2 regions of the Paenibacillus sp. FSL R5-0914 genome follow, and region 2 is predicted to be linked to the other one. Evidence: a T-box and tRNA genes for the amino acid it is inferred to sense, from the RefSeq annotation. Region 2 holds a T-box; the other holds one or more tRNA genes.

Region 1 (4,404 bases), on a different contig from region 2:
CTGTCTCAACGAGAGATCCGGTGAAATTTTAATACCTGTGAAGATGCAGGTTACCCGCGACAAGACGGAAAGACCCCATGGAGCTTTACTGCAGCTTGATATTGAATTTGGGTACGATCTGTACAGGATAGGTGGGAGCCGTAGAAATCGGAGCGCAAGCTTCGGTGGAGGCGCCGTTGGGATACCACCCTGATCGTATCTAGGTTCTAACCTAGTACCCTAATCGGGTACGGGGACCGTGTCAGGCGGGCAGTTTGACTGGGGCGGTCGCCTCCTAAAGAGTAACGGAGGCGTTCCAAGGTTCCCTCAGAATGGTTGGAAATCATTCGAAGAGTGCAAAGGCATAAGGGAGCTTGACTGCGAGACCTACAAGTCGAGCAGGGACGAAAGTCGGACTTAGTGATCCGGTGGTACCGCATGGAAGGGCCATCGCTCAACGGATAAAAGCTACCCTGGGGATAACAGGCTTATCTCCCCCAAGAGTCCACATCGACGGGGAGGTTTGGCACCTCGATGTCGGCTCATCGCATCCTGGGGCTGAAGTAGGTCCCAAGGGTTGGGCTGTTCGCCCATTAAAGCGGTACGCGAGCTGGGTTCAGAACGTCGTGAGACAGTTCGGTCCCTATCTGTCGTGGGCGCAGGAAATTTGAGAGGAGCTGTCCTTAGTACGAGAGGACCGGGATGGACGTACCGCTGGTGCACCAGTTGTTTCGCCAGAAGCATGGCTGGGTAGCTACGTACGGACGGGATAAGCGCTGAAAGCATCTAAGCGTGAAGCCCCCCTCAAGATGAGATTTCCCAATTAGTAAGACCCCTTGAAGACGACGAGGTAGATAGGTTGGAGGTGGAAGTGCAGTAATGCATGGAGCTGACCAATACTAATCGGTCGAGGGCTTATCCTATACTTAAAACGCAAATTCAATTCGGATTCAGTTTTCAGGCATCAAGCCTGGTATGAATATTCCCTGATAGCTCAGTTGGTAGAGCACTCGACTGTTAATCGAGTTGTCACAGGTTCGAGTCCTGTTCGGGGAGCCATATGGAGAGGTGTCCGAGTTTGGCCGAAGGAGCACGATTGGAAATCGTGTAGGCGCCACAAGCGTCTCGAGGGTTCGAATCCCTCTCTCTCCGCCACAAATTTTACTTAGTATGGCCCGTTGGTCAAGGGGTTAAGACACCTCCCTTTCACGGAGGTAACATGGGTTCGAATCCCATACGGGTCACCAAATTTTCACTTGATTTTACATAGTGGACTTTGGTACAATAACAATTGTTGTTTACGGAGGCTTAGCTCAGCTGGGAGAGCATCTGCCTTACAAGCAGAGGGTCGGGGGTTCGATCCCCTCAGCCTCCACCATATTCATTTAAGAACGACGCGGGGTGGAGCAGCCCGGTAGCTCGTCGGGCTCATAACCCGAAGGCCGCAGGTTCAAATCCTGCCCCCGCAACCAATTTTCATCAAGTAATTATATCTTTTGGAACCGTGGTGTAGTTGGCCTAACATGCCTGCCTGTCACGCAGGAGATCGCGAGTTCGAATCTCGTCGGTTCCGCCATTTTCTTGGCTCGATAGCTCAGTCGGTAGAGCAGAGGACTGAAAATCCTCGTGTCGGCGGTTCGAATCCGTCTCGAGCCACCATATAGTATACAACTTAATATGCCGGTGTAGCTCAATTGGTAGAGCAACTGACTTGTAATCAGTAGGTTGGGGGTTCAAGTCCTCTCGCCGGCACCATCTTTGGGGGATTAGCGAAGTGGCCAAACGCATCAGACTGTAAATCTGCTCACGTACGTGTTCGGTGGTTCGAATCCATCATCCCCCACCATTTTTTTAGGGGCATAGTTTAAAGGTAGAACAACGGTCTCCAAAACCGTTGGTGTGGGTTCAATTCCTGCTGCCCCTGCCAATCTTTATCTAAAGTCTTTCTCTAAAGTTTAATATGGCGGTCGTGGCGAAGGGGTTAACGCACCGGTTTGTGGATCCGGCATTCGTGGGTTCAAGTCCCATCGGTCGCCCCATTTACTTTAAGAAGAACAGCAACAATATTAGTTTAATATGGCGATTGTGGCGAAGTGGTTAACGCACCGGATTGTGGTTCCGGCATTCGTGGGTTCGAGACCCATCAGTCGCCCCTTTTATTTTAAAATGTTATTGGGGATTAGCCAAGCGGTAAGGCAACGGACTTTGACTCCGTCACGCATAGGTTCAAATCCTATATCCCCAGCCATTTTATGCGGACGTGGCTCAGCGGTAGAGCATCGCCTTGCCAAGGCGAGGGTCGCGGGTTCGATTCCCGTCGTCCGCTCCAAAGTTTTCATATGGCGCCATAGCCAAGTGGTAAGGCAAAGCTCTGCAAAAGCTTTATCCCCAGTTCAAATCTGGGTGGCGCCTCCATTAAGTTCATATGTGCCGGCGTGGCGGAATGGCAGACGCGCTCGACTCAAAATCGAGAGGGAAACCGTGGAGGTTCGAGTCCTCTCGCCGGTATATCAAAAAGGTTTGTAAAGTTGCTTATACAAGCAACTTTACAAACCTTTTTTCTTTGTCTTTGAGCTTTTATTCTTAAGCCGTTGAATTAGAGGCGTCTCTAATCAACGGCCTTTTTGTGTGGAATGTTGTTTTATTGACTGCTTAGTCGGAATGCTCGTGGGGTGAGACCAATTTCACGTTTAAACATATTGCAGAATTGGGCGTCATTCACAAACCCAGCAGCAGCTGATACTTCAGAGATATGCATTTGGGTATGTTGCAAGAGAGACTTTGCATAATCCAGACGTTTCAATAGTAGATAGCGCAGAGGTGAAGAACCGAATCGCTCTTTAAATAAATGGCGGAAACGATCATAGCTGTATCCAGACATCTCTGAAAGTGTTGCGACCGATAGCTTATGGCGGTAATGCTCATTCATATAGTTTAGAACATATTGGACTCTGTCTTCCGTTGGTGATTGAAACCCAGAGGCGCTAAGAAGCCGTATCAGATGAACAGTGATTTCGCTCATTTGAAGGTTCAATAGTTCAGAGAATCCATCTTGTTTGCGCGTAAACTCTGCTTTCATTCGAAGCAAGATCTGTAGAACAGTATGGTCTTTATCATCTTCATATACGCCTTGCAAATTCTCCATATTTGGGTGATTTGAATGGAAGCCTACAAATAGTATAGTAGCATCCTCGCGATGATTCTCGTCATGTTTATGATTGGGTGGTATCAGCGCGAATGAAGAAGAACGAAAATGATAACTTCGCGAACCTACATTGGTAGTTCCTAATCCGTTTAAATAATAGACTAGTTCATAACATTCATGCTGGTGTGGTGGAATATAGGTATTAACCTCATGTGCTGCATTTACAATATATAGAACACGATCCATGATGAGCCTCCAATAATTATGTTTTAGCCGAATCGCACAAAATTATGACCGAAATCATATAATTATTTTCATTAATATTTGATATGATCGTATCAAGAAATCCGAAGATTAGCAACCTGACTGGCCATCTCGTTCGGAAATTAGTCGGATTATTCGTAAAAATTATAATTTTCTCTCTTTTTTTGAGTGTATTCGTTAAAATCATTAAATTTTTGACAATGTTACATGAAAAATGAGAGTTTCCATCTAAATCGTGAAATATACAACGGACTAAGAAGGAGAATCTCTCAAATTACTAACCAACTATAAATAGGGGGAATAGAAAAATGAATAAGAAAGTTCTTTCTTTGTTGTTACTAGTAGTAATGGTAATGGTCACAGCCTGTGGAAATAATACGTCGAGTAATGGATCTTCCGCGAATGCAGGATCTAACGCAGCTGAAGGTGGAGAAACAGGTTCAGGGGATAAACTCAAAGTTGTACTTCTGATTCCAGGAACGCTTGGAGATAAATCTTTCTTTGACTCTGCGAATAGCGGTTTGCAAAAGGTTAAGGATGAGCTGGGTGCAGAAACAAAAGTTGTAGAAATGGGTGTCGATAAAACGAAATGGGAGCCTACGTTTAACGATATCGCCGCTGAGGACTGGGATGTTATTATTTCTGGCGGATCGGAAATTACAGAGATGTTTAATGCAACGGCTGAATTATATCCTGACAAAAAGTTCATTAACTATGATACCGATATAGATGAAGCACCAGAGAATATGTACAACATGTCTTATGCAACAAATGAAGTATCTTTTCTAGCAGGTGCTGTAGCGGCGCTAGCTACACAATCGGATATGGAAAATGCTAATCCTGAGAATGTGATCGGTTTTGTAGGCGGCATGGACATTCCAGGAATTAACGCTTTCTTGGTAGGCTACATTCAGGGCGCTCAATATGTTGATCCTGATGTGAAGGTCGCAGTATCATATGCTGGTGATTTCGTTAACCCGGCTAAAGGCAAGGAGCTTTCGCTGATTCAATATAAC
Region 2 (4,404 bases):
AGTAGCTATAGGCAATACTGTATAGTTGTTCTCTATGTACCAATATAGAATCGTAGAAATCCGTCTCGCTCCTAGAATCAAGAATCGTTACCTTCTTCATTTCTGCATTAGTCATCGTCATATCCTTCCTTAGCCCCCTCTCCTAAACCTCTCATAGATTAAGACGGGGAGGGTATAGAAACGGTTTTTATTTATATTAACTTTTTTGGGACTGAGCACTTAAAATTATAACATTCTATAAAAAAAGAACGATAAATGTTATGATTAGTAAAATCGGACATAATCAATAGTACGCACTTAAAAGTACCATAGGTACTAAAAAGTACCTATATATTGGAGGATATCATGACAACTATCAAGAAAAAATACAATATTTCTGTTGAGGCCACACTCGAAGTAATTGGAGGAAAATGGAAATGCGTAATTTTGTGTCATTTAACTCATGGCAAAAAACGAACATCGGAACTAAAACAGTTAATGCCCGGAATTACTCAAAAAATGTTAACCCAGCAACTACGCGAACTTGAGGCCGATGGAATTATCAACCGGATCGTATACAATCAGGTTCCACCCAAAGTGGAATATGAGCTTAGTGAGTATGGTGATAGTTTAAGCGACATTTTGACTTCTCTATGTAATTGGGGAGAACAACATATCATTAAGCAATATGGCGATAAATATGCTGTTTTAGAGGACAACATTTTAAATAAATAAATTTTCCCCCAAGAAAAAAGGACAGTTAAATCAGATCGATTTAACTGTCCCATAACTTAAATTACGCCATCTCCACCTATAGCAGTTGCTGTGAATGATATGGGTCCAAATAGATTTATAGGCAAGTTGCTATCATTCTGAATTACCAATTCATAGTTGTGGATTCCAATATAAGGACCATCAACCCACTGAACATTTAATTGAATATCAGTAGTTGTAGTAAAACGAAAAAAGGAGCTATAAATATCGACTCCAGCACGTCGGATTAAAACAAGAAATTGGCTATTAGCAAGTGCAGTAAGACTAAAACTACCATTTAACTCGACTCTGCTGGAGAAAGAGGCCGGATTAGCCGGACTAATATTTACTTGCGCCGTGGCTAGACCCGCTCCAGCTCCAGGAATCCCTGCAACCGTTGTAACAGTATTAAACGGGTCTAAGGGGATTTTTGCCTGTGAACCATAACTTATATTTGTCGCCATTTATCATCACTCCATTCAATTACAAGGTTATACATTATTATATTGTGAATCAACAATGATAGATTGGACTTAATTGCTGATGATAATATACATTTAAATGATACTTTGCTAGATCATATAAACCTAGATGCTCTGTATCATCATCTAATTTCCAACCATTGACAAACTCACTCATCAGAATTACAATTACCAAAATATCATGAACAACGCTGACGAAGGGTAAGTAGACAATCGAACATGGACTTCAGAGAGCCGGTGGCTGCTGCGAACCGGTGTCCAGCGCTTGATCGAATGGCCTTTAGAGTTGCTCTTCCGAACCATCTTAGCTGATGTTGTAGGGAAAGCCGGGTTTCCCGCCGTTATCAAGGGACCTGTATCGAGATTGTCTCAGACCTTCTCCGTACCGGTAAGAGAAGATCGTAATACTAACGAAACCTGGTTGCGCGATCATTTAAGGTGGTACCACGACAACTTCGTCCTTATTGGATGAGGTTTTTTTGTCATTTAAAGGAGGTGATGGCCATGGATGATGGCTGGTGGTGGCGACTCAATGTTAGTCAGAAGCAACAAAACAGGAGGAATTCAAATGATAAAAAAACGTGTATTAACTGGAGATCGAGTGACTGGAAAGCTGCACCTTGGCCATTACGTGGGCAGTTTACAGAACCGAGTGGCTCTACAGGAGCAATATGATACTTTTGTATTTCTAGCAGATATTCAAGCCCTAACGACTCACTTTGATCGGCCTCAACACCTTGGTCAAAACTTGAATGAAATCACACTGGACTATTTATCGGCGGGTATAAATCCAGATAAAGCAACCCTATTTATTCAATCTATGGTTCCTGAGATCGCTGAGCTGACCGTCCTATTCTCCATGTTTGTTACTGTGAATTCTTTACGGCATAATCCCACGATTAAAGCCGAATCGAAAAATTCCAGCTTAGATGAATTGTATTATGGTTTTCTAGGTTATCCAGTTAGCCAGGCTGCGGATATAACCTTTTGTAAAGCGACGATTATTCCTGTAGGAGAAGACCAGCTTCCCCATCTGGAGTTGACCCGCAAAATCGTACGTAGATTCAACGAACTGTACAGCCCTATCCTTGTAGAGCCCAGAGCGCTTATCAGCGAGACGCCAAGACTAGTAGGAACAGACGGCAACGCTAAAATGAGTAAAAGCCTAGGCAATGCTATCGAGCTGGACTCTACGAAAGAAGAGATCACCTTCAAGATCCGTAAAGCCACAACCGATCCAGCCCGTGTTCATAAAAATGATCCTGGGCATCCAGATATTTGTCCCATTTATGCTTATCATCGTGCAGTTCGTTCACATGGCGCCCCAGAAATTCACGATAGCTGTGAAAGTGGCAGTATAAGCTGTTCTGCTTGTAAGCAGCTTATCTCGACAGCTCTAGACCTGCTAATTGAACCAATGCGTGAGCGTCGCTCCTATTATGCTGCCAGACCCAAGGTTGTTGAGGATATCTTATTATCCGGAACTAAGCGTGCCCGCGATATTGCTCAAGAAACGATGTCCGAAGTACGCGAGGCTATGGGCCTTAATTATTTTTCAAATAAAACTGATCTCTAAGGGCAATAAAAAAACGCCGGACTCTCTATTGAAGAGAGCTCTGGCGTTTTTTTAGAAACAATTATTGACTCTTCATCATCCAGCGTCACATTGGACAGCGGCTCTTAGAGGAAAAAAGAAGAAATTGTCGAATCATTCATTTAAATCATAGTAGAAAGAAGAATGGACATGAATACATTTTATTCACAGCTTGGACGTGTGCTTGAAGAGAGAACTCCGTTCCACCAAGAAGGTTACTATCTTTTATATGATGGAAACAGAGCAAAATTTAGTCCCACTAAACCTATTCATATTGAAATTGTTACAGCTGAAAGCTTTGTAAATACCCTCGTTAAGAACAGTAAAGCAGTCATTTCTTCTTTCGCGAGTGGACCTGACAATAAAGATGTCTATGTTTTTAATCTTCAAGCTGATGAGTTTTATAACATCAACATTTATCTAAATACCCTTGAAGGTTTCCAGCGGGCTTTGGAGAGAAATCCAATGGATCGAGATGAACGTTCAATAAACTGGTTGAAATATAATCAGGGGGATTTTCGGTACCACTTATGGCTTGAAGACGATAAGATCGTGAATTTTTTTACCCAACTAGCAGATCTGACAACTTATCCAGAAGAAGATTTTCTCTTTAACACGGAGGATCAACCTATCATCGCCTTTGAAGCAGGGATTATTAAAATGGGGTATTATCTGCTGACGCTAAGAGCAATGCAGCGTTTGATCACTGAGGGTGAGCTTGAGTCATTAAATACAACTGAAGACTTTATTGCCTTTGCCTCCACAGGGAACAATGACGTAGATTACAGTATTGTGATGCCAAAAACCATCGAACCTGCTTTATTCGCAAAGATTTTCCCATTTGATCATGCAAAAGATTTAAAATTTCGAGAGCTGATGTTGCAGAATCAACATTTCTCAGTCACAGAATATTTAGATTATTGGTCCGACGCAGTTCTTAGTAGCTACAGTGAAACGATTCCATATATTTACGGGAAGTCTGACCTAGAAGTGTTCATACAAATGGAGCATCTTGGAAATGCACTGGCTCAGGAATGCATCCAACGTTTAAATCCCTTAATAGATTTGGAGATCATTGAAATTGAGAATTATTACTTCATTTATTACTATATTGAAGCGCTGCATTTTGCAGGACCGCTAACAAAGCAACAACTTGATGATTGTAAGCAGCTAGCAAACCGAATGAATGAAAGAGGCGAAGATCTGGAAGACGCTTTGCGCGAAATAAACGCTGTAATAAATTTATAAATATTCTCAAAAGAAAAGGCCGTAACCCTCCCCCCAAGGGATCATTACGGCCTTATTTTCACTTACAGCACCCAATTCCCTTTACGGAATACCGGTTCAATTGTACCATCTGCCAATTCTCCGTCAATATCCAGCTCAGCTGAACCAATCATAAAATCGACATGCGTTAAGCTGACATTAGCACCTCGTGCGACAAGCTCTTCATTCGTAAGCTTTGTGCCGCCTTCAATATTGACAGGATAAGCACTTCCCAACGCGAAATGGCAGGAGGCATTCTCATCAATCCCTGTATTGTAGAAAATTCGGTTCAAGCGAGAGATTGGAGAATCATGCTGCACTAAAGCCACT

The links. The T-box of region 2 lies ahead of trpS (tryptophan--tRNA ligase). A T-box ahead of a tRNA ligase gene usually reads a tRNA of that ligase, here a tRNA-Trp.
Region 1: it has a tRNA-Trp gene. The T-box ahead of trpS (tryptophan--tRNA ligase) is inferred to sense a tRNA for this amino acid. The anticodon was not compared.

Annotation. Positions count from the first base shown of each region.
Region 1 covers NZ_JBBORH010000001.1:1,836,177-1,840,580, forward strand. The annotation lists rRNA gene MKX60_RS08100 (23S ribosomal RNA) at 1-902, shown strand, start outside; tRNA gene MKX60_RS08105 (tRNA-Asn) at 963-1,038, shown strand; tRNA gene MKX60_RS08110 (tRNA-Ser) at 1,042-1,134, shown strand; tRNA gene MKX60_RS08115 (tRNA-Glu) at 1,152-1,226, shown strand; tRNA gene MKX60_RS08120 (tRNA-Val) at 1,282-1,357, shown strand; tRNA gene MKX60_RS08125 (tRNA-Met) at 1,375-1,451, shown strand; tRNA gene MKX60_RS08130 (tRNA-Asp) at 1,478-1,555, shown strand; tRNA gene MKX60_RS08135 (tRNA-Phe) at 1,563-1,638, shown strand; tRNA gene MKX60_RS08140 (tRNA-Thr) at 1,659-1,734, shown strand; tRNA gene MKX60_RS08145 (tRNA-Tyr) at 1,740-1,825, shown strand; tRNA gene MKX60_RS08150 (tRNA-Trp) at 1,833-1,906, shown strand; tRNA gene MKX60_RS08155 (tRNA-His) at 1,943-2,018, shown strand; tRNA gene MKX60_RS08160 (tRNA-His) at 2,059-2,131, shown strand; tRNA gene MKX60_RS08165 (tRNA-Gln) at 2,153-2,227, shown strand; tRNA gene MKX60_RS08170 (tRNA-Gly) at 2,234-2,308, shown strand; tRNA gene MKX60_RS08175 (tRNA-Cys) at 2,321-2,394, shown strand; tRNA gene MKX60_RS08180 (tRNA-Leu) at 2,409-2,487, shown strand; gene MKX60_RS08185 (AraC family transcriptional regulator) at 2,621-3,370, opposite strand; gene MKX60_RS08190 (BMP family ABC transporter substrate-binding protein) at 3,697-4,404, shown strand, end outside.
Region 2 covers NZ_JBBORH010000002.1:425,730-430,133, reverse strand. The annotation lists gene MKX60_RS18025 (sigma-70 family RNA polymerase sigma factor) at 1-121, opposite strand, end outside; gene MKX60_RS18020 (winged helix-turn-helix transcriptional regulator) at 346-714, shown strand; gene MKX60_RS18015 (hypothetical protein) at 771-1,196, opposite strand; T-box leader at 1,397-1,680, shown strand; gene trpS (tryptophan--tRNA ligase) at 1,783-2,790, shown strand; gene MKX60_RS18005 (DUF4303 domain-containing protein) at 2,959-4,056, shown strand; gene MKX60_RS18000 (aminopeptidase) at 4,119-4,404, opposite strand, start outside.